Regions from separate parts of the Streptomyces sp. NPDC020192 genome, predicted to be linked through region 1. Evidence: riboswitches for the same ligand, from Rfam matches in the RefSeq annotation. Region 1 holds a riboswitch; each other region holds the start of a gene.
The links. A riboswitch is a leader RNA that binds a small molecule or an ion and turns the genes downstream of it on or off. The one in region 1 is predicted to bind cyclic di-AMP.
Positions count from the first base shown of each region.

Region 1 (5,638 bases):
TGCCGTCGTGGAAGACGCTGTACTCGGAGCCGCTCTCCAGCAGCGACACCTTCTGCTTGTCCGGGCCGTCGGCTGCCACGCGCAGCGTGTGCGTGCCGGAGACCAGTTCGGTGAGCTTGGCCTGGGGGTCGGCGGAGGAGCCGTCGCCGGAGCCCTTGGTGGCCCCGGAGGCCAGGCTGTTCTCCAGGCCGCCGAGGTTCGGCAGGCCGAGGTCGGTGCTGATCTTCACCGTGCCGGACAGCTGCTGCACGTCCGACTTGGCGATCTTGTCGATGAGCTGCTTGGCCGTGATCTTGGGCAGGTCGGGGTCGCCGGAGGCGGCGAGCGCCGGGACCAGCCCGATCGTGGCCGCCGCCACGCCCACCACCGCGACCGGGACCGCGTACCGCGCGGCCTTGCGGCGTCCGGTGTGCGGGTTCTCGTCCCGTGCGCCGTCCACTGCGTCGTCGGATTCGTACGGTGCCATGTGTGCCTTACCTCCGTCGTCGGCGGCGGCTGTCCTCACGCTGGTCCACCCTGAGCCGCCATTCTCACCCGAATCGGTGAGGAGTGGTGATGTCCGTGTTCTCCATCTCACCAAACCGGCCATGAAGAAGCGTCAGACCACGGAGCCAACTCCGTGTACGACTGCGGTATGACACCCGGGGGCGACGACTCCCGTGACCCCTAGGGGGCCCGGACCGGATCGCACGGATGCCGTAGGACGCCGTACGGCCGTTTGCCGGGCACAGGCGGCCGTATGCGGCGGGCAGGCGGGCATCCGGACGTGGCGGGTGGCCGGCCGTCAGCGGCGGATCGACCGACGCCGACGGCAGGTCGTGGACACGTCAGCCGACGTTTCCACGGATCCGGCGCCGGGCGTCAGCCCGCGCGGTGCACCACCGCGTCGCACAGCTCCAGCAGGGCCGCCTTGGCGTCGCACTCCCGCAGCGGGGACAGCGCGGCCCGGGCCTCCTCCGCGTACCGCACGGTGTCGCGGCGGGCCTGCTCCAGCGCGGGGTGGGCGCGCAGCGCGGTCAGCGCCTCGGCGTGCCGCGCGTCGTCGCTGAGGTCGGAGTCCAGCAGCTCGCACAACGCGAGGTCCTCGGGCAGCCCCAGCCGGGCCGCGCGCTCGCGCAGCCGGAGCACGGGGAGGGTCGGGATGCCCTCGCGCAGGTCGGTGCCCGGGGTCTTGCCGGACTCGTGCGAGTCGGAGGCGATGTCCAGGACGTCGTCGGCGAGCTGGAAGGCGACCCCGAGCCGCTCGCCGTACTGGGTGAGCACGTCGACGACCGTCTCGTCGGCGCCGGACATCATCGCGCCGAACCGGCACGACACCGCCACCAGCGAGCCCGTCTTGCCGCCGAGCACGTCCAGGTAGTGCTCGACCGGGTCACGGCCGTCGGAGGGGCCCGCGGTCTCCAGGATCTGGCCCGTGACCAGCCGCTCGAACGCGAGGGCCTGCACCCGGACCGCCTCGGGCCCGAGGTCGGCGAGGATCTGGGAGGCGCGCGCGAAGAGGAAGTCGCCGGTGAGGACCGCGACGGAGTTGCCCCAGCGGGTGTTGGCGCTGTCCACGCCGCGCCGCACGGCCGCCTCGTCCATGACGTCGTCGTGGTACAGCGTCGCGAGGTGGGTCAGCTCCACGACGACGGCCGACGGCACCACGCCCGGCGCGTAGGGGTCGCCGAACTGCGCCGCGAGCATCACGAGCAGCGGCCGGAACCGCTTCCCACCGGCCCGCACGAGGTGCTGCGCGGCCTCCGTGATGAACGGAACCTCGCTCTTGGTGGCCTCGAGCAAGCCTTCCTCGACAGCCGCCAATCCGGCCTGGACATCGGCTTCGAGAGCCTGGTCCCGCACGCTCAGCCCGAACGGCCCGACGACGGTCACGAGGGGTCTCCTGTCTGCTGGTGTCTGCTGGCGATTACACGGTTTGTCGATAGGTCGCTGCCATCACTCGAGTCAGCGTATCCGGTCCTGTTTCGATCACCGATAGCGCCCACCGGTCCAGCCCGGGCGGTATTGGATCATGACCGCTATGCGTGAGATCGGACAGTAAGAACGGATATTTATCGACTTAACAGGAAGTCAGCCACTTTGTCGCGAACCAGGGGGCGAGCGGAGTAACACCTCCACCCCACCCCCCCGAGACCATCCCCGAGATCACCCGCCGGCCGCCCCTCCCCCGCCGGTCGTCGCCACCCCATGAGCAAACCCCCAAATCCCTGATGCCCGTTTTGGAGCGATTTGCTATTTCGTGAGTTGGGTCACGTCCTTGATCCCCACACCCCTGGCCGCCGAACACCCCTCCCCTCTTGCCCTGTCGGCGAGTTGAGGGTTGGCAACAGCAAAGGATCAAGTGCCACATAGGGCGCAGACCAAGGTCAAATGGGGCGTTGTGTGAATCTGCTACTTGTTCCCGACATGTGCTCTCGCATACGTTCCGGGCCGTCGGGCGGACGCCGAATCCTGCCGCCGCCCGCATAACCATCCACGAACCATTTCGTACGGCAGGAGCGGGGGACCCAGGTAAGTCGCCGGACCGGACGGCACACGTCGCACCGGAACGGCTTGGGGTGAAGCCGTGCCTTCCCCAAGGCACGGCCGGGCACCTCCCCGCCCGAACCCGACAGCTCACCTCGCAGGCGACGGAGAGGAACATCCCCATGCCTGCTGCCGCTCAGCACCGTCGCACCCGGACCAGCCGCCTCGTGCGCACCCTCGCCGTCGTCGGCACCGGTGCCGCCGTCCTCGCTCTGCCGCTCGTCGGCGCCACCAGCGCCTCCGCCGCCACGACCACGAAGGCCACCAAGGCCTCCACCACCCTCGCCGGGTACCCGAACAACCTCGACGGCTGGATCCGCGAGTCGCTCGCGATCATGGCGAAGAAGGGCATCCCGGGCTCGTACAACAGCATCTACCGCAACATCATCCGGGAGTCCTCGGGCAACCCGTGGGCCATCAACAACTGGGACTCCAACGCCGCCGCCGGCATCCCGTCCAAGGGCCTGCTCCAGGTCATCGCCCCGACCTTCAACGCGTACCACGTGGCCGGCACCGCGTTCAACATCTACGACCCGGTCGCGAACATCACCGCGGCCTGCAACTACGCCGCCGCGCGCTACGGCTCGATCGACAACGTCTACAGCGCGTACTGACCGTCGCCCGACCCGTACGTGACCGGCGCGTGCTGAAGCGCCGGCCGGTCGGTCGGAGAGTCCGGGAAGAGTCTTTCGAGGACGACGGCGATGCCGTCGTCCTCGTTCGACAAGGTGACCTCGTCGGCCACCGCCATGAGTTCGGGATGCGCGTTCGCCATCGCCACCCCGCGCCCGGCCCAGTCGAACATCGGGATGTCGTTGGGCATGTCCCCGAACGCCAGGGCCTGTTCGGCCGTGATCCCCAGCCGGTCGGCGGCCAGCGCCAGCCCGGTCGCCTTGGTCACCCCGGCGGGCTGGAGCTCCACGGTTCCCGGCCCCGACATGGTGACCGTCGCCAGCGAACCCACCACCGCGCGCGCGACGGCCGCCAACTCGTCGTCGGACAGGTCCGCATGGCGCAGCAGCACCTTGCTGATGGGCTCGCGCCACAGGTCGTCGCGCCGGCCGACCCGCACCGCGGGTAGGGTCGGGTGCGGCATCCGGTAGCCGGGCTCGATGAGTGTGCGCCCGTCGACGCCGTCCTGGTCGACGGCCGCGAAGACCTGTCCCACCTCGGCCTCGATCTTGCCGAGCGCCTCCTCGGCCAGCTCCCGGTCCAGCCGGACCGACCACAGCAAACGCCCGCTTCCGGCGTCGTAGACCTGCGCGCCCTGCCCGCACACCGCGAGCCCCGTGCAGCCGAGGTGCGCGAGCAGCGGCCGTACCCGCGGGGCCGGACGGCCCGTCACCACCAGGTGCCGTACACCGGCCCGCGCCACCCGCGCAAGCGCGGCGAGCGACCGGCCGGAGACCGTGTCGTCGCCGCGCAGCAGCGTTCCGTCCAGGTCAGTGGCGATCAGTGCATATGCGGGGGAGGCTGCCATGATCAGAGAATACGGACGGGACGCCGGTCCGACTCATCTTGTCGTGCCGCGTACTTACGTGCTCATCAGCCCCAAGTGGTGCCCGCCGGCTTCCTGGTGGCGGTGTTGACCCGGTTGAAGAGGTTGACGAGCGAGATGCTCAGGAGCAGTGCGGAGATCTGCTTCTCGTCGTAGTGGCCGGCGACGTCGTCCCACAGCTCGTCCGGCACCGGTTCCTCGGAGCGGTCGGCGAGCCGGGTCATCCGCTCGGCCAGCCGCAGCGCGGCGCGCTCGGCGTCGGTGAAGAGGGGCGCCTCGCGCCAGGCGGCGACGGAGGAGATCCGCTCCTCGCTCGCGCCTTCCTTCCTCGCCGATGCCCTTCAGGAGCATGTCGATGCCCTTCATGGCGGAGGGGAGATGGGTGGCCGCGTTCGTCGTCCGTGCCTGCATGGTGGTGTCTCCCGCCGTGTCCGTGATGCGCGCCGGTCGCCGCCGCCGCGCTGTCCTTCGCTGTCACCGCACTGACGGAGCACGGGCGGGAGATGTGACGGTCCCGGCGGACCTTTCCGCGCGGGCCGACGTGCGTCACGCACGCGTGGCGCACGTCACGCACGGGGCCGGCGCGGACGTCAGCCGTGGGCCGCCGCCAGGTGTTTCGCCAGACGCGGGGAGGCGAACTCCGTGCCGCAGACGAAGCGCATCACCGGGCCGTACGACGACGCCGCCGGCAGACCCGTGAAGTACAGGCCGGGCACGGAGGAGACGAAGCCCGGGCCGAGTTTCGGCGTGCCGCGGCTCACCGCGAGCCGGGTGCGCAGCCCGTGGCCGAGGAAGTCCATCGCCGCGACGGCGGCGCGGTAGCCGGTGGCCGCGATGACGTGGTCGGCGGCGAGCCGCTCGGTACGGCCCCCGTGCGTGCGAACGGTGAGGACCGGGCTGCCGTCCGGCGCCTCGGCGCTCACGATCCGCTCGACCTCCCGCACCTGTACGGCGCTCTCGAAACGCTCGCGCAGCCACCAGGCGCCGAGCGGTCCGAGGACCCGGCGGACCAGGTAGTGGCGGGCGGCCTCGGGCAGGTAGCGGTAGGGGTGCGGGTAGTAGCTGAGCGCCCACAGCGACCAGGCGTTGCCGAAGGGGGACTCGGGGCGCAGCTTCGGCTGCTTCCACGGTGGGGCGCCGAAGGCGACCCGGCCCCGGCCACGCGCGACCACGCGCACGCGTGCCCCCGCTTCGGCGGCGAGTGCCGCCGTCTCCAGCGCGGACTGGCCGGCGCCGACGACGATCAGCTCCTTGCCGGCGAACCGGCCGAGGTCGTGGTGCTGGGAGCTGTGCGAGACCGGGCCGGTCGCGGTGGGTCCGTCGGCCGCCGCGCCCGCCAGCTCCGGCGGAAGATGGGCGAGGCCGGACAGCCCGGTGGCGACGACGACCGCGCGCGCGGTGAACAACTCCCCGGAGTCCAGTTTGAGTTCGAAGCCGCCGCTCCGGTCGCTGTCCGTGGCGCGGTCGACGGAGACGACCCGCACCTGCTCCAGGCCGGGCAGCAGGCGCTGCTGGAACCACTCGCCGTAGGCGATGAAGGTCTCCACCGGGATGATGTCCTCGTCGGCGGCCAGACGGCGGATGCCGGCCGCGTCGCAGTAGTCGGCGAGGGTG
Region 1 covers NZ_JBIRXG010000013.1:173,189-178,826, reverse strand. Annotated here, with positions in the region: gene ACH47Z_RS25305 (outer membrane lipoprotein carrier protein LolA) at 1-466, opposite strand, end outside; gene ACH47Z_RS25300 (polyprenyl synthetase family protein) at 862-1,872, opposite strand; cyclic di-AMP (ydaO/yuaA leader) riboswitch at 2,469-2,643, shown strand; gene ACH47Z_RS25295 (transglycosylase SLT domain-containing protein) at 2,649-3,140, shown strand; gene ACH47Z_RS25290 (HAD family hydrolase) at 3,125-4,006, opposite strand; gene ACH47Z_RS25285 (hypothetical protein) at 4,072-4,248, opposite strand; partial or broken gene ACH47Z_RS25280 (carboxymuconolactone decarboxylase family protein) at 4,264-4,350, opposite strand; gene ACH47Z_RS25275 (FAD-dependent oxidoreductase) at 4,615-5,638, opposite strand, start outside.

Region 2 (5,638 bases), on a different contig from region 1:
TTCAGATTTGAAGCAGGCGCTCGGTGAGGGACTCTACTTCATGCTTAAAAGTTGAAGCAACTGGTTTGTGGTGCGGAAGACACACGGCGCCGCGCAGCCCTGCTCGGCGATCCCGAACACGGCGCCGCACCGTCCTTATTCCGGCGGACCCGAACACGGCGACGACCGCCGCCGCCACGGCACCTCCTCCACCGAGGCCCGCCCCTCCTCGCCCTGCAGGCCCCGCGCGACCCCGGTGAAGATCTCCTCCAGCTGCCCCACCTGCTCGGGCGTGAGCCGGTCGAAGAGGGTGCTGCGCACGGTCTCGACATGCCCGGGTGCCGTACGCTCCAGCACCGCCATCCCCTCGTCGGTCAGCACGGCGATGCTGCTGCGCTTGTCCCAGCGGCAGTCCTCCCGGCGTACCAGCCCGTCCCGCTCCAGCCGGGTCACCGCGTACGTCAGCCTGCTGCGCGTGATCTTCAGCTTCTCGGCGAGATCGGTCATGCGCAGTCGTCGGTCCGGCGCCTCGGAGAGGTTGGCCAGCACCGAGTAGAACAGGTGGGGCATGCCGGCGTCCTGCTGGAGCTGCCGGTCGATCGCGTCCTCCAGGAGGTGGGTCGCGGCGATGTAGGCGCGCCAGGCGCGCTGCTCCTCGGGGCTGAGCCAGCGGGTCGTCATGCAGCCAGTGTAAGTTTGTTTCAAACTTGAAGCGATAGTCGCAGGGAGACCGCGTCCGATGTCGTACCCGTATGTGCTGCTGTCCGCCGCCGTCTCCCTCGACGGTTACCTGGACGACACCGGCCCCGAGCGCCTGCTGCTGTCCAGCCCGGCCGACTTCGACCGGGTCGACGCGGTACGGGCCTCCGTCGACGCCATCCTGATCGGCGCCGGCACGATCCGCGCCGACAACCCGCGGCTGCTGGTCAACTCCGCCGAGCGCCGCGCGGCCCGGGTGGCGCAGGGCAGGCCGGAGTACCCGCTGAAGGTGACGGTCACCGCCTCCGGCGGTCTCGACCCGGCCGCGAAGTTCTGGCACACCGGCGGCGAGAAGATCGTCTACACGACCGACGCGGGCGCCGAGCGCGCCGCCCGCCTCCTCGGCGACACCGCCGGGGTCGTACCGCTCGGCCCCGCCCTCGACTGGCGGGCGCTCCTGGAGCACCTGTACGTCGTGCACGGAGTGCGGCGCCTGATGGTCGAGGGCGGCGGCACGGTCCACACCCAGCTGCTCCAGCAGGGCCTCGCCGACGAACTCCAGCTGGTCCTCGCGCCGCTCTTCGTCGGCGAACCGGCGGCACCGCGCCTGTTCGGCCCCGGCGCCTACCAGGCCGGCCGGCTCCGGCTCACCGAGACCCGCCGTATCGAGGACGTCGTCCTCATGCGCTACGAGCCCACCGCCCCCGGCACGGGTTCCGCCCCCACCGCCGCCGACCGCCACTGGCTGCGCACCGCCTGCGAGCTCGCCGCGCTGTGCCCGCCCTCCGAGACGGCGTTCAGCGTCGGCGCGGTGGTGGTGGCGGCCGACGGTACGGAGCTGGCGCGCGGCCACTCGCGGGAGGGGGACGACCCCGTCGTCCACGCGGAGGAGGCGGCCCTCGCCAAGCTCGACCCGGCCGACCCCCGGCTGGCCTCCGCCACGGTCTACAGCAGCCTGGAGCCGTGCGCCCGCCGCGCGTCCCGGCCCGCACCGTGCTCCGAGCTGATCCTGCGGGCGGGGGTGCGGCGGGTGGTGACGGCCTGGCGTGAACCGGACACGTTCGTGGACGCGGCCGACGGGACCGGGGTGCTGGTGCAGGCGGGCGCCGAGGTGGTCGTCCTGCCGGAGTACGAGGAGCAGGCCAAGGCGCCCAACAGGCATCTGGTGGGGTGAGCCCCCCCCGGAAAACACTCAGGGCCTGGAATCCGATGGATTCCAGGCCCTGAGCCTTCAGTAGCGGGGACAGGATTTGAACCTGCGACCTCTGGGTTATGAGCCCAGCGAGCTACCGAGCTGCTCCACCCCGCGTCGTTGTGACTCCAGAGTACCCCATGCGCAGGACACTTTGCACACCGGTTGATCGCGGGGCCCCCGGGGCGTGTCATCCGCCCGGGCCAACCGAGGTCGCCCGGCGGGCCCGGGGCGGCCAGGCTGGACGTACGTCGGACATGTGGGAGACGAGTGGTGGGCCCTGGAGAGGTGGAGGAGAGCACGTATGCCAGGGCGGGGGGCCGGCTGCCCGGTGACCCCGTGCCCGACCCGGGCCTCGGCGACGAGCCGGCCCCCGCGCGCCCGCGCCGCCTCACCCCCGGCGCGTCGGCCCGCGCCCTGCCCGCGCTGCTGGTCGCCGGCGGGGTGCTGTACGGCCTGCTCACCCCGAGGGAGTTCACGGCCGTACCGTTCTTCACCGCCGCCCCGCTGATCGCCGCACCCCTGTCCTCGCTGCGCACCACCGTGCTGACCGGCGTCGCGGCCGTCGTCGCCATGTACGCGGTGCGCGCCCGGAGCGGCGACCATCCGGCCGTGGGCATCGTCACGGACGTCGTCACCGTGGCCAGCGTCGCCCTGCTGGCCGTCGCCATCAACCGGGTCGTCCGGATCGGTGACCGGCGGCTCGCCTCCGCCCGGGAGATCGCCGAGGCCGCCCAGCGGGCCGTACTGCCTCAGCCCGCCGCGCGGATCGGCGGCTTCGAGATCGCCGCCTGCTACGAGGCGGCCCGGCAGGACGCGTTCATCGGCGGCGACCTGTACGCGGTGCAGGACAGTCCGCACGGTGTCCGGCTGATCGTCGGGGACGTGCGCGGCAAGGGCATGGGCGCGGTCGCCGCCGTCGCCGTGGTGATCGGCGCGTTCCGGGAGGCCGCCGAGCAGGAGGCCACGCTGGAGGAGGTGGCGCAGCGGCTGGAGCGGGCACTGGCCCGCGAGGGCACCCGGCGCGACGGCATCGACGCCTTCGAGGGCTTCACCACCGCCGTCCTCGCCGAACTCCCGCACGGCGACGGGACCGTACGGATCCTCACCCGCGGCCATCCGCCCCCGCTGCTGCTGTACGCCGACGGCACCCTGCGCACCCTGACCGCCCCCGAGCCCGCGCTGCCGCTCGGCATGGGCGACCTCGGGACATGGCCCGACGAGGCCATGGAGGAGCGCTTCCCGGACGGGGCCACCCTGCTGCTGTACACCGACGGGCTGTCCGAGGCCCGGGACGCGAACGGCCGGTTCTACGACCCCGAACGGCGGCTCGCCGGGCGGGTCTTCCCCGGCCCCGCCGCGCTGGTCGGCGCGCTCGCCGGGGAGGTGCGCCGGCACTCCGGCGGGATGACGGACGACATGGCGCTGCTCGCCGTACGCCACCCCTGACGATTTCACGGACGGTGACCGGACGACCGCCCTCCGCATAACATCTGAGACACCATCAAAAACGCCGAGACTCCTGAATGATGGCCAACTCGCCCGTTTTGCCGTGGTCCTGGCCGTTAAGTCCGGGCCGGAAAGCGTTAATGATCAAGCCGAACGGCTTGGAAAGTGACTTGCAGGTCTATTAACGTTCGATAACGCAGCGCGGTCGTCCCAGCCGCCACAAGAGGCGGCTCCGTGCGCACGCGCCGAATCCCGCAAGGGAGCCGGGGAACCACCACCCTGGGGTGAATCACGCGGATACCGAGAGGTATACGCGCGTAGGAGACCTTCCCGCTCCGAACCCGTCAGCTAACCCGGTAGGCGACGGAAGGAAAGGAGTACGCCCGCGTGGCGTCCAACCCGCCTGCCCCCGAAGCCCCGTTCATACCGGCGTCCGCCGATCCCGAGACCTTCGGCTACGGCTCCTACCACGCCGAAGAGGGCCCCTGGGAGGAGTGGAACCCCACCGAGGACTCCGTCGCCTCCGTCCGCGGCCGGCACCGCGTCGCCAAGCAGCGCGGCGGCTTCGCCCGCAGCTCCACCGTCCTCGGCGTCGGCGTCATGGCCGCGGTCGGTGCGGGCGGCATGGCCAGCGCCCACACCGGCAAGCCCCCGGTCTCCCTCTCCCTGCCCGACTCGGTGACCCACCTCTTCGAGGACGGCGGCTCCTCCTCGGCACCGAAGGCCGCCGCCACCGGGCTCTCCGACGTCGGCGTGAGCACCGACAGCACCAAGAGCGGCGGCGCCGGCGAGGCCCTGCGCAACCGGATCATGGCCCAGGCCGAGCAGCAGCAGAACAAGGCCGACAGCAGGGCCACCGCGGCCGCGCTCGCCGCCACCGAGAAGCAGACCGCCGACGCGGCCGCCAAGGCGGAGAAGGACGCCGCCGCCCGGGCCGCCGCCGCCAAGGACAAGGCGGTGGCCGATGCGAAGCAGGCGGCCGAGGCCGCGCGGCTGGCCGAGCTGGCCAAGCAGTACCAGCTGCCCGTCGTGTCGTACACGATCACCGGCACCTTCGGTCAGCCCGGCGCGATGTGGTCCTCCGGCTACCACACCGGCCTCGACTTCGCCGCCCCCACCGGCACCCTCATCAAGGCCGTCCACGGCGGCACGATCACCGAGGCGGGCTGGGCCGGCGCCTACGGCTACCGCACCATCCTGACCCTGGACGACGGCACCGAGCTGTGGTTCTGCCACCAGTCCTCGATCAACGTCTCGGTCGGCCAGAAGGTCGCCACCGGCGACGTCATCGGCCGCATCGGCGCCACCGGCAACGTCACCGGCCCCCACCTGCACCTGGAGGTCCACCCGAACGGCCAGGCCACCGCCATCGACCCGGCGCCGTGGTTGCGCGACAAGGGCCTCAACCCCTGAACCGGACCATGGCATTCGTGTGAACTCGGCGCCGGCGGTGGAATGCGATCACCCACCGCCGGTGTTGTCGTAGAGCATGACTTCCTTGCGCACACTCGGTTCCTCCGACCTCGAGGTCTTCCCCCTCTCCCTCGGCGGGAACGTCTTCGGCTGGACCGCCGACGAGGAGACCTCCTTCGCCGTCCTCGACGCCTACACGGCGGCCGGCGGCAACTTCATCGACACCGCCGACGCCTACTCCGCCTGGGTCGAGGGCAACCAGGGCGGCGAGTCCGAGACGATCATCGGCAAGTGGGTCAAGGCCCGCGGCAACCGCTCCGACGTCGTCATCGCCACCAAGGTCAGCCAGCACCCGCAGTTCCAGGGCCTGTCCGCGGCCAACATCAAGGCCGCCGCCGACGCCTCCCTGCGCCGCCTGGACACCGACTACATCGACCTCTACTACACCCACTTCGACAAGCCCGAGATCCCGGTCGAGGAGATCATCGGCGCCCTCGACGAGCTGGTGAAGGCGGGCAAGGTCCGGCACATCGCCGCCTCCAACATCAGCGCCGAGCGCCTCAAGGCCTCCCTCGACTTCTCCGACCGCGAGGGCCTGGCCCGCTACGTCGCCCTCCAGCCCCACTACAACCTCGTCTCCCGCGACACCTACGAGGGCGAGCTGCAGGAGCTGGCCGCCAAGGAGAACCTGTCCGCGGTGCCGTACTTCTCCCTCGCCTCGGGCTTCCTGACCGGCAAGTACCGCCCCGGTACGAAGGTCGACAGCGCCCGCGCCGAAGGGGCCCAGAAGCACGCCGAGTCCGAGCGCGGCCAGAAGGTCCTCGCCGCCCTGGACGAGATCGCCGCCGCCCACGAGGCCCCGGTCGCCACGGTCGCCCTGGCCTGGCTCGCCGCCCAGCCCACGGT
Region 2 covers NZ_JBIRXG010000050.1:8,759-14,396, forward strand. Annotated here, with positions in the region: gene ACH47Z_RS43385 (MarR family winged helix-turn-helix transcriptional regulator) at 136-660, opposite strand; gene ACH47Z_RS43390 (dihydrofolate reductase family protein) at 719-1,852, shown strand; tRNA gene ACH47Z_RS43395 (tRNA-Met) at 1,914-1,987, opposite strand; gene ACH47Z_RS43400 (PP2C family protein-serine/threonine phosphatase) at 2,144-3,319, shown strand; cyclic di-AMP (ydaO/yuaA leader) riboswitch at 3,553-3,699, shown strand; gene ACH47Z_RS43405 (M23 family metallopeptidase) at 3,707-4,732, shown strand; gene ACH47Z_RS43410 (aldo/keto reductase) at 4,809-5,638, shown strand, end outside.
Region 2: another riboswitch for cyclic di-AMP. It lies ahead of ACH47Z_RS43405 (M23 family metallopeptidase); the one in region 1 lies ahead of ACH47Z_RS25295 (transglycosylase SLT domain-containing protein).

Region 3 (5,638 bases), on a different contig from region 1:
GATCGCGCCGTGCTCCGCCCAGGACTCGGCCGGGCTGGACGGCGCCTCCACCGTGTACATCCAGGCGATCTTGTGCCGCAGCTGGGTCAGCATCGAGGTCAGCGAGGGGCTGCCGCAGGCCTGGGCGAGCGTCTCGTGGAACCAGCCGCCCAGCGAGCGCAGATCCTCGCTGCTACCCCGCCTGGCCCGCTCCTGGCCCAGCCGCACCAGGCCGCGCAGCACCTTCAGATGCGCCTCCGTGCGCCGCTGTGCGGCCCGGGCGGCCCCGAGCGGCTCCAGGAGCATGCGCATCTCCAGCAGGTCGGCGGCCTCCTGCTCGGTCGGCTCGGCCACGCACGCGCCCGCATGCCGGCGCGTCACCACGAAGCCCTCCGCCTCCAGGGTGCGCAGGGCCTCGCGGACGGGGACGCGCGAGACGCCGTAGCGACGGGCCAGGACTTCCTCGGTCAGCCGGCCGCCACGCTCGTAGACACCGGCGACGATGTCGTCCCGGATCGCCGTGCATACCGAGTGCGCCGGAATACGCATGACCGACCTCCGCCTTAATCCCCGTGAAACGTCGACGATGGACGTGTGTTCCGTGACTCTATTCCAATGAGCCGGAATTTCCGACGGCGGGCCGGAATCCATGGAAGTTTTTTGGACAGACATCCGGCGGACAGCGTGAAAAACGGCGAAAGCCCCGGCTCGGTGAGCCGGGGCCGCGGATGCCGTGCGCGGGTGCGTCAGACGGTCACGCCGTGCTTGCGGAGATAGGCGACGGGGTCGACGTCCGAGCCGTAGTCGGGGGTCGTACGGGCCTCGAAGTGGAGGTGCGGCCCGGTGACGTTGCCGGTCGCGCCGGACAGGCCGATCTGCTGGCCCGGGGTGACCTGCTGGCCCACCGTGACCCCGAGCGACGACAGATGGCCGTACTGGGTGTACATGCCGTCGGCCATCCGGATCACGATCTGGTTGCCGTACGCGCCGCCCCAGCCGGTGGAGACGACGGTGCCGGAGCCGACCGCGTGGACGGGCGTGCCGCTGGCCGCGTGGAAGTCGATGCCGGTGTGGGAGCCGGAGGACCACAGGGAGCTGCTGGCCTTGTAGCCCGTGGAGACGTACGAGTCCGTGATCGGGGCGACGAAACGGTTCAGCCGCTCGCGCTCGGCCTCGCGGGCGGCGCGCGCCTTGGCCGCGCGGATCTCCTGGGCCCGCTTGGCGGCGGCCTGCTCGGCCGCCTTCTGCTCGGCGGCCCGCTGCTGGGCGGCGGCCTGCGCGCTGATGTGCTCGGCCACGTCGTCGCTCACGGTGAGGACCGGAGTGAGGCCGGTCTGCTCCGCGGCGTTCTCGGCGGCGAGGGCCGGGGAGGCCGCGAGGGTGCCGATGACACCGGTGGTGGTCAGGGCCGCGACACCGGCCGCCTGAGCGGTGGTGCGCTTGACCCGGCCGGGCTTGCGATGCTTCCCGGTGGCGCACATGAACGCCATGAAGTGGCTGGTCCTTTCCTTCCCTCTCGCCTACCGGGTTAGCTGACGGGTTCGGAGCAGGAAGGTCTCCTACGGGCCCCACGCGCACGCGTGGCGTCCGATTCACCCCAGGGACGTGGGTCCCCGGCTCCCCTGGCTCGCGCCGTACGGGGACTCGGCGATGGCTGTCCGGTGCCGCGGGTGCGGCGCACTGCCCGACGAACAGCCCGGACGACGCTAGGCGGGCGCCTCGGCAATCCCCAAACGGATCCGGGTTTTTGTAGCGCATCCCACAGGGCAGACAGGCAACCTCCGCCCCAAATCGGGCATCTGGGGAAGACATGAGGAAGAGAGCGGAACAGCAGGGGCCCTGACGGCCTGTCGGTCGTCAGGGCCCCACGCGTGCGTGCGTCAGTCGGCCGCCACCACGGTGACGTCGCCGATGCCGAGCGCCTCCACCGGCGCCTTGATCTGGGCGGCGTCACCGACGAGGACGGTCACCATGCGGTCCACCGGGAAGGCGTTCACGACGGCGGCCGTGGCCTCCACCGTGCCCGTCGCGGCCAGCTGCTGGTACAGCGTCGCCTGGAAGTCGTCGGGCAGGTGCTGCTCGACCTGGTCGGCCAGCGTGCTCGCGACGGCCGCCGCCGTCTCGTACTTCAGCGGCGCCACCCCGACGAGGTTCTGCACGGCCACGTCCCGCTCGGCGTCGGTCAGGCCGTCCGCCGCGAGGGTGCGCAGCACCTTCCACAGGTCGTCCAGCGCGGGACCGGTGTTGGGCGTGTCCACGGAACCGCTGATGGCGAGCATCGACACACCCGTGCCGTCCGGGGCGGACCGGAGGACCTGCCCGAAGGACCGCACACCGTAGGTGTAGCCCTTCTCCTCGCGCAGGACGCGGTCCAGGCGGGAGGTGAGGGTGCCGCCGAGGCAGTAGGTGCCGAGCACCTGGGCGGGCCACACGCGGTCGTGCCGGTCGGGGCCGACGCGGCCGATGAGCAGCTGCGTCTGGACGGCGCCGGGCCGGTCCACGATGACCACGCGCCCGGTGTCGTCGGCGCTCACCGCGGGCACCGGCCGGGGCTCGCCCTGGCTGCCGGTCCAGGCGCCCAGGGTCTCGCCGAGCAGCGCGTCCAGGTCGATCCCGGTGAGGTCGCCGACCACGACCGCGGTGGCCGTGGCGGGGCGGACGTAGCGGTCGTAGAAGGCGCGTACGGCGGCGGCGTCGATCTTCTCGACGGTCTCCTCGGTGCCCTGGCGCGGGCGCGACATGCGCGAGGTCGCCGGGAACAGCTCCTTGGAGAGCTCCTTGGCGGCCCGCCGGGAGGGGTTGGCCAGCTCGTGCGGGATCTCGTCCAGGCGGTTGCGGACCAGCCGCTCGACCTCGCTCTCGGCGAACGCGGGCGCGCGCAGGGCGTCGGCGAGCAGGCCCAGGCCCTTGGCCAGCCGGGAGGCGGGCACCTCCAGGCTGAGCCGGACACCGGGGTGGTCGGCATGCGAGTCCAGCGTGGCGCCCGCGCGCTCCAGCTCGGCGGCGAACTCCTCGGCGGAGTGCTTGTCGGTGCCCTCGGAGAAGGCCCGCGCCATGATCGTGCCGACGCCGTCCAGGCCGGCCGGCTCGGCGTCCAGGGGGGCGTCCAGCAGCACCTCGACGGCGACGATCTGCTGGCCGGGGCGGTGGCAGCGCAGCACGGTCAGGCCGTTGTCGAGCGTGGCGCGCTCGGGGGCCGGGAACGCCCACGGCCTGGCCTCGCCGGGCTGCGGCTGGGGGTGGAAGTCCATGGTGGCGAGCTCGGTCACTTGGCCGTCTCCTCGTTCTCGTTACCGGCCTCTACGGTCGCTTCCCGCTCCGGGTCCTCGCCGCGCCCCGCCTCCTCGGTGTGCTCGGCGGACTCGGCGGACAGCGGCTCGTAGACCAGGACCGCGCGGTTGTCGGGGCGCAGGCGGGCCTTGGCGACCTCCTGGACCTCCTTCGGGGTGATCTCCAGGACGCGCTTGACGGCGGTCAGGGCGAGCTGCGGGTCGCCGAACAGGACGGCGAACCGGCACAGTTCGTCGGCGCGGCCGGCGACCGTGCCGAGCCGGTCCAGCCACTCGCGCTCCAACTGGGCCTGGGCGCGCTCCATTTCCTCGGGCGTGGGGCCCTCCTCGGCGAACCGGGCCAGCTCCTCGTCGATGGCGGTCTCGATGACCGGCACCTCGACGTCCCCGGAGGTCTTCACGTCCAGCCAGCCCATGGAAGGCGCACCGGCGAGGCGCAGCAGGCCGAAGCCGGCCGCGACGGCCGTACGGTCACGGCGCACCAGCCGGTTGTACAGGCGGGAGGACTCGCCGCCGCCGAGGACGGTCAGGGCGAGGTCGGCCGCGTCGCACGCGCGCGTGCCGTCGTGCGGGAGCCGGTAGGCGGCCATCAGGGCGCGCGCCGGAACCTCCTCGACGACGACCTCGCGCTTCTGCTCGCCGATGACGTCCGGCAGGGAGCCGTCGCGGGGGGCGGGCTTGCCGTCGTGCGCCTGGATCGAGCCGAAGTACTTCTCGATCCAGGCGAGGGTCTGCACCGGGTCGATGTCACCGACCACGGAGAGCACCGCGTTGTTCGGCGCGTAGTAGGTGCGGAAGAACTGGCGGGCGTCCTCCAGGGTGGCCGCGTCCAGGTCCGCCATCGAGCCGATCGGCGTGTGGTGGTAGGGGTGACCCTCCGGGTACGACAGGGCGGTCAGCTTCTCGAAGGCGGTGCCGTAGGGGACGTTGTCGTAGCGCTGGCGGCGCTCGTTCTTCACGACGTCCCGCTGGTTCTCCATGGACTCGTCGTCCAGGGCGGCCAGCAGCGAGCCCATGCGGTCGGCCTCCAGCCAGAGCGCCAGCTCCAGCTGGTGGGTGGGCATGGTCTCGAAGTAGTTCGTGCGCTCGAAGCTGGTGGTGCCGTTGAGCGAGCCGCCGGCGCCCTGCACCAGCTCGAAGTGACCGTTGCCCTTCACCTGTCCCGAGCCCTGGAACATCAGGTGCTCGAAAAGGTGAGCCAGGCCGGTACGCCCCTTGACTTCATGGCGGGAGCCGACGTCGTACCAGAGGCAGACCGCCGCCACCGGGGTCAGGTGGTCCTCGGAGAGCACCACGCGCAGACCGTTGGCCAGCCGGTGCTCGGTCGCTGTCAGGCCCCCGGAGCCTGCCTCGGCTGTGGTCGTGTGACCCATGGGCATGTACGTCCCTTCGCGAGCGGAGGCGGTTGTGCTAACCGCGGTTTTCCTGCCGTTCCTGCCACTGTATGCACAGCGCGCGGGACCTCGGCGAAGTTCCCGCGGGACGTACGCCCACAGCGGATCCCGTAGCCCGCCCCGGACCCGCCCGGGGGTACCGGCAGGCCCGTTGAAACCGGGTCGTGGCACGGGTTGTCAGTGGCTCGGTCCACAATGGTCGGCGTCAGATCCGTCAAACGCGTCAGCAAGGAGCCAGGCAGCGATGGCCCGCCGCAGCACGAAGACCCCGCCGCCCGACGACTCGTACGAGGAGAAGATCCTCGACATCGACGTCGTCGACGAGATGCGTGGCTCCTACCTCGAGTACGCGTACTCGGTCATCTACTCGCGCGCCCTGCCGGACGCCCGTGACGGCCTCAAGCCGGTGCACCGCCGGATCGTGTACCAGATGAACGAGATGGGCCTGCGCCCCGACCGCGGCTATGTGAAGTGCGCGCGTGTCGTCGGCGAGGTCATGGGCAAGCTGCACCCGCACGGCGACGCGTCGATCTACGACGCCCTGGTGCGTATGGCCCAGCCCTTCTCCATGCGCGTGCCGCTGGTCGACGGCCACGGCAACTTCGGCTCGCTGGGCAACGACGACCCGCCGGCCGCCATGCGGTACACCGAGTGCCGGCAGGCCGCGGCGACGAGCCTGATGACCGAGTCGATCGACGAGGACACGGTCGACTTCGCGCCCAACTACGACGGCCAGGAGCAGGAGCCGGTGGCGCTGCCCGCTGCCTTCCCGAACCTGCTGGTCAACGGCTCCTCCGGCATCGCGGTCGGCATGGCGACGAACATGCCGCCGCACAACCTGCGCGAGGTCATCGCGGCCGCCCGCCATCTGATCAGGCACCCGAACGCCGACCTGGACGCGCTGATGCGGCACGTCCCGGGCCCGGACCTGCCCACCGGCGGCCGGATCGTCGGTCTGGACGGCGTCCGGGACGC
Region 3 covers NZ_JBIRXG010000023.1:22,530-28,167, forward strand. Annotated here, with positions in the region: gene ACH47Z_RS34715 (GntR family transcriptional regulator) at 1-528, opposite strand, end outside; gene ACH47Z_RS34720 (M23 family metallopeptidase) at 726-1,469, opposite strand; cyclic di-AMP (ydaO/yuaA leader) riboswitch at 1,482-1,639, opposite strand; gene ACH47Z_RS34725 (M16 family metallopeptidase) at 1,860-3,248, opposite strand; gene ACH47Z_RS34730 (M16 family metallopeptidase) at 3,245-4,648, opposite strand; gene ACH47Z_RS34735 (DNA topoisomerase (ATP-hydrolyzing) subunit A) at 4,908-5,638, shown strand, end outside.
Region 3: another riboswitch for cyclic di-AMP. It lies ahead of ACH47Z_RS34720 (M23 family metallopeptidase); the one in region 1 lies ahead of ACH47Z_RS25295 (transglycosylase SLT domain-containing protein).

Region 4 (5,638 bases), on a different contig from region 1:
GCTCACCCACCCCGAGGAGCGCCGGCGGCTCCAGGACTCCCTGGTGCGCGGTGAGCGGGGCCTGCTGGAGACCGGCATCGAGGAACTCCTGCGCTACGACGGCCCGGTGGAGCTGGCCACCTGGCGGTTCGCCACCGAGCCGCTCACCGTCGGCGGGCAGGACATCGCGCCCGGCGACCCGGTGCTCGTGGTGCTCGCCGCGGCCGACCGGGACCCGGAGCGGTTCGCCGACCCGGACGTGCTGGACCTCGCCCGCCGTGACAACCAGCATCTCGGTTACGGCCACGGCATCCACTACTGCCTCGGCGCGCCGCTCGCCCGCCTGGAGGGGCAGAGCGCGCTCGCCACGCTGCTCACCCGCCTGCCCGACCTGCGCCTCGCCGCCGATCCGGCCGACCTGCGCTGGCGCGGCGGGCTCATCATGCGGGGACTGCGCACCCTGCCGGTGGAGTTCACCCCGACGGCCTGAACACACTCCTCAACACACCGCGTCCAGGGAAAGATGACAGACGTTCAACTCTGTGATCTTCACGTGATCTGCGCGGCATTAACTTGTGACAAGTGATCGTCTGCCGATACGTTCACCCATCAGCGTGGCGACAGGCACCACTCGCCGCGCCGGTCCTGCTGTCGCACGAAAGGCTTCCGCATGCTCACCGGGAACGGTCGTCACCGTCGCCCCCGCCAGGCTCCGGCTCTCCTCGTCGCGGCCGGAGTGACCGGCTCCGCCATCGCCATCCCGCTGCTCGGGGCCGCGAGCGCGAGCGCCGCCGACGGCACCACGTGGGACAAGGTCGCCGAGTGCGAGAGCGGCGGTTCCTGGAGCGCGGACACCGGCAACGGGTACTACGGCGGCCTGCAGATATCGCAGGACGACTGGGACAAGTACGGCGGCGCGCAGTACGCCGTGAGCGCCGACCAGGCCAGCCGCTCGCAGCAGATCGCCGTCGCCGAGAAGATCCTCGCCGACCAGGGCACCAAGCCGTGGACGATGTGCGCGCTGACCGCCGGGCTGACCCCTCACTCGGGTTCGGTCGACGTCGACACGGGTGTCGGGGGTTCCGGGAGCGGCAAGGGTTCGGGGAGTGACTCCGGATCGGCCGGCAGCTCCGACTCGTCCGGTCTGTCGGACTCGTCCTCTTCTGGTACCGGCGCGGGGTCCCACTCCGGCTCGAAGTCCGGCTCGGGCGCGGACTCTTCCTCCGGTTCCAGCGCCTCACCCGCCCCGGAGCAGGGCAAGGGTGCCGGCGAGACGCCGGGCGCGGCCGACGGCTCCACCGCGAGCGGTTCCCCCAAGTCCGACAAGTCCGACAAGGCGGGTGCGTCCGGCGCCTCGGGCTCCACCGGGTCGGCCGGGTCCACCGGCTCCTCCGGCAACGGGAACTCGCGGGGGGGCGACAGCTCTCCCACGATCACCCCCGGGATCGACGAATCGGACAATTCCCAGCAGGGCGTCGGTTCTTGGAGCCTCGTCGACACCGGAGCCCTCAGTAGTGGCGGACGTCACCGCGGTGGCAGTGCGGACGAAAGCGTGACAAACGGTCAGAGCGTCGCGTCCGTCGGCCGGCATGCGGACCGACAGCCGGACACCTACACCGTCCGTGAGGGTGACACGCTCGCCTCCATCGCCGACTCCCTTGGCGTCCATGGCGGATGGCACGCGCTGTACGACGACAACAAGGGGCTCGTCGGCGCCGACCCGAACCACATCGCCGCCGGTCAGACCCTGAAAGTCGGTGACGAAAAGGGCGGCGAATAGGCGGAGTTGACGCCCCACTTCATGCCGAATGTCCGGTTTGGTGAAAGTGTGGGATGAGTCTCAGAAGCCCTGATCGTCTTTGAAATTCCGCCGATCGCGTGTCTACGGTCAGGACCGCTCGTCACCACGAGCCCCGGCAGTCGCAACGCCGAATCCTGCCAGCGGTTGCCCGGGAACAGTCGTCGCGTCATGCGCCGCAGGCAGGAGCGGGGGACCCAAGGTAAGCGCCGCGCCGGGAAGTTGAGCCGGAGCGGCTTGGGGTGAAGCCACGCCTCCCAGTGGAGGGGTGGCCGGGCAACTCAACCGGCCCGAACCCGACAGCTCACCTCGCAGGCGTCGGTGAGGGGATCGATCCATGCTGTTCTCCGGCAAGGGCAAGCACCGTCGCCCGTCCAAGGCCATCCGCGCCATCACGCTCGCCGGTGTCACCGGCGCCGCCGTCGCCGCCCCGCTGATGGCGGCCGGCAACGCCTCCGCCGCCACCGCCTCCGAGTGGGACACGGTCGCCCAGTGCGAGTCGGGCGGCAACTGGTCCATCAACACCGGCAACGGCTTCTACGGCGGCCTGCAGTTCACCAACTCCACCTGGGCCGCGTACGGCGGCACCGCCTACGCCGCGCGCGCCGACCTCGCCACCAAGACGCAGCAGATCACCATCGCCGAGAAGGTCCTCGCGGGCCAGGGCAAGGGTGCCTGGCCGGTCTGCGGCACGGGCCTCTCCGGCGCCGCCTACAACGGCTCGGCCCCGGCCACCTCGCCGAAGGCCACCACGCCGAGCACGAGCACCCGCTCCACCGACCAGCAGGCCGCCACCCGCTCCACCACGCGTACGGCCCCGTCGGCGAGCAAGACCGTCACCACGCCGACCGGCAAGAAGGTCAAGAAGGGCGACGGCGAGTACAAGGTCGTCAAGGGTGACTCCCTCAGCTCCATCGCCGAGAAGCACCACGTCGCCGGCGGCTGGCAGAAGCTGTTCCAGCTGAACAAGGACATCGTCGAGGACGCGAACCTCATCTACCCGGGTCAGCAGCTGCACCTGAAGTGACCTCCGGCTCCGGCCGGACGCACAGCGCCCTCACACCCCCTCCCCCCACACCGAAGCCCCCGTGAGGGAATCCCCCGTCCCCACGGGCTCCCCGCCCCGGCGCGTTCTTCCCCCGTACGCGCCGGGGCGGGGTCTTTCGTTTCCCGCGCCGTTTCCCCACTCTTCAGCCGGGCCTCACCGGCAGCCCCCTTTGTTCCGGGGGTGAACAATGGGTACCGTCTGCGTGTCCTCGTCGTCCACGGGACGGTCGGTCGGTGGCCGACGCCCCTGGGACGGTTAGGCTCTAGTCGCAAGGCACCGCCGCAAGGCACACGCCCCGCACTTCCAGCGTCACATCCCAAGAAGGAGATGCTCGTGCCGTCCATCGACGTCGTCGTAGCCCGGGAAATCCTGGACTCCCGAGGCAACCCCACGGTCGAGGTCGAGGTCGGCCTCGACGACGGCAGCACGGGTCGTGCCGCCGTTCCGTCCGGCGCCTCGACGGGCGCCTTCGAGGCCATCGAGCTCCGCGACGGTGACCCGAACCGCTACCAGGGCAAGGGTGTCGAGAAGGCCGTCCTCGCCGTCATCGAGCAGATCGGCCCGGAGCTGGTCGGCTACGACGCCACCGAGCAGCGCCTGATCGACCAGGCCATGTTCGACCTGGACGCCACCGACAACAAGGGCTCCCTCGGCGCCAACGCCATCCTCGGCGTCTCCCTCGCCGTCGCCCACGCCGCCTCCGAGGCCAGCGACCTCCCCCTCTTCCGCTACCTGGGCGGCCCGAACGCGCACCTGCTGCCGGTGCCGATGATGAACATCCTGAACGGCGGCTCGCACGCCGACTCCAACGTGGACATCCAGGAGTTCATGATCGCCCCGATCGGCGCGGAGTCCTTCTCCGAGGCCCTGCGCTGGGGCGCCGAGGTCTACCACACGCTGAAGAAGGTCCTGAAGAGCAAGGGCCTGTCCACCGGCCTCGGCGACGAGGGCGGCTTCGCCCCCAACCTCGAGTCCAACCGCGCCGCCCTCGACCTCATCCTCGAGGCCATCAAGGAGGCCGGCTACGTCCCCGGCCAGCAGATCGCCCTCGCGCTCGACGTCGCCGCCTCCGAGTTCTACAAGGACGGCAAGTACCAGTTCGAGGGCAAGGAGCGCTCCGCCGCCGAGATGACCGAGTACTACGAGGAGCTCGTCTCCGCGTACCCGCTCGTCTCCATCGAGGACCCGCTGTTCGAGGACGACTGGGCCGGCTGGAAGGTCATCACCGACAAGCTCGGCGACAAGGTCCAGCTGGTCGGCGACGACCTGTTCGTCACCAACCCCGAGCGCCTCGCCCGCGGTATCGAGGAGGGCACCGCCAACGCCCTGCTCGTGAAGGTGAACCAGATCGGCTCGCTCACCGAGACCCTGGACGCCGTCGAGCTGGCCCAGCGCAGCGGCTTCAAGTGCATGATGTCGCACCGCTCCGGCGAGACCGAGGACGTCACCATCGCCGACCTGGCCGTCGCCACCAACTGCGGCCAGATCAAGACCGGCGCCCCGGCCCGCTCCGAGCGCGTCGCCAAGTACAACCAGCTGCTGCGCATCGAGGAGATCCTCGACGACGCCGCGGTGTACGCGGGCCGCTCGGCCTTCCCCCGCTTCAAGGGCTGAGCCCGTAGAGGCTACGTCTTAGCCAGTCGTACGTACGTCCCCGTACCCGGTCCCGTACCGTGTCCGGGGACGTACGCACGTGTGAAAGGGGAGGCGGAGAGCCGATGGCCGTCAGGGACCGGGACCGTTTCTCCACCGCGACCAGGCTGCGGCTGCTCGGCGAGCAGACGGCGGCCCGCGTCTACCGCTCCCAGACCAAGCGGCAGGCCCGCCGCTCCCGGCTCACCGGCCGCGCGGCGCTGCTCGCGCTGGTGCTGTGCTCGATGATCGTCGCGCTCGCCTACCCGATGCGCCAGTACGTCTCCCAGCGCGCGGCGATCTCCGACCTCCAGCGGCAGCAGGAGCAGGCCCGCGAGCGGGTCGAGCAGTTGCGCGACCTCAAGGCGCGCTGGCAGGACGACGCCTACGCCGAGCAGCAGATCCGGCGCCGGCTGCACTATGTGATGCCGGGTGAGACCGGGTACGTGGTCGTCGACCCCGGCGCCGTCAAGCAGTCCCGCGCCGATCTGCGGGCCGCCCAGCGCCCCTGGTACGCCAACGTCTGGGACGGGGTCGACAAGTCCGACGCCTCCGACCAGTGAACCAACAGAAAGCCGTCGAAAAGCAGTCATGGAAACGCCCCCGCCCTCCACTCCGCGTACCGAGCCGACCGACGCGGACGTCGAGGCCTTCAAGCAGCAGCTCGGCCGCCCGCCGCGGGGTCTGCGGGCCATCGCGCACCGCTGCCCGTGCGGCCGGCCGGACGTCGTGGAGACCGCGCCGCGGCTGCCCGACGGCACGCCCTTCCCGACGACGTACTACCTGACGTGCCCGCGCGCCGCCTCGGCGATCGGGACGCTGGAGGCGAACGGCGTCATGAAGGAGATGACGGAACGCCTCCAGAGCGACCCCGAGCTGGCCGCGGCCTACCGTGCCGCCCACGAGGACTACATCGCGCGCCGGGACGCCATCGAGGTCCTGGAGGGCTTCCCCAGCGCCGGCGGCATGCCGGACCGCGTGAAGTGCCTGCACGTGCTGGTCGCGCACTCCCTGGCCGCCGGTCCGGGCGTGAACCCGCTCGGCGACGAGGCGATCGCGATGCTGCCGGAGTGGTGGGCGAAGGGGCCGTGTGTGCAGCCGCTCGAGGCGCCCGACCCGGCGGACGAGCACCCGGGCGAGGAGGGTGCCGTCTTCGACCCCGCCGAGGTCCGCAGCGGCTT
Region 4 covers NZ_JBIRXG010000015.1:145,236-150,873, forward strand. Annotated here, with positions in the region: gene ACH47Z_RS27580 (cytochrome P450) at 1-469, shown strand, start outside; gene ACH47Z_RS27585 (transglycosylase family protein) at 650-1,759, shown strand; cyclic di-AMP (ydaO/yuaA leader) riboswitch at 1,942-2,110, shown strand; gene ACH47Z_RS27590 (transglycosylase family protein) at 2,115-2,804, shown strand; gene eno (phosphopyruvate hydratase) at 3,153-4,439, shown strand; gene ACH47Z_RS27600 (septum formation initiator family protein) at 4,544-5,020, shown strand; partial or broken gene ACH47Z_RS27605 (DUF501 domain-containing protein) at 5,049-5,450, shown strand.
Region 4: another riboswitch for cyclic di-AMP. It lies ahead of ACH47Z_RS27590 (transglycosylase family protein); the one in region 1 lies ahead of ACH47Z_RS25295 (transglycosylase SLT domain-containing protein).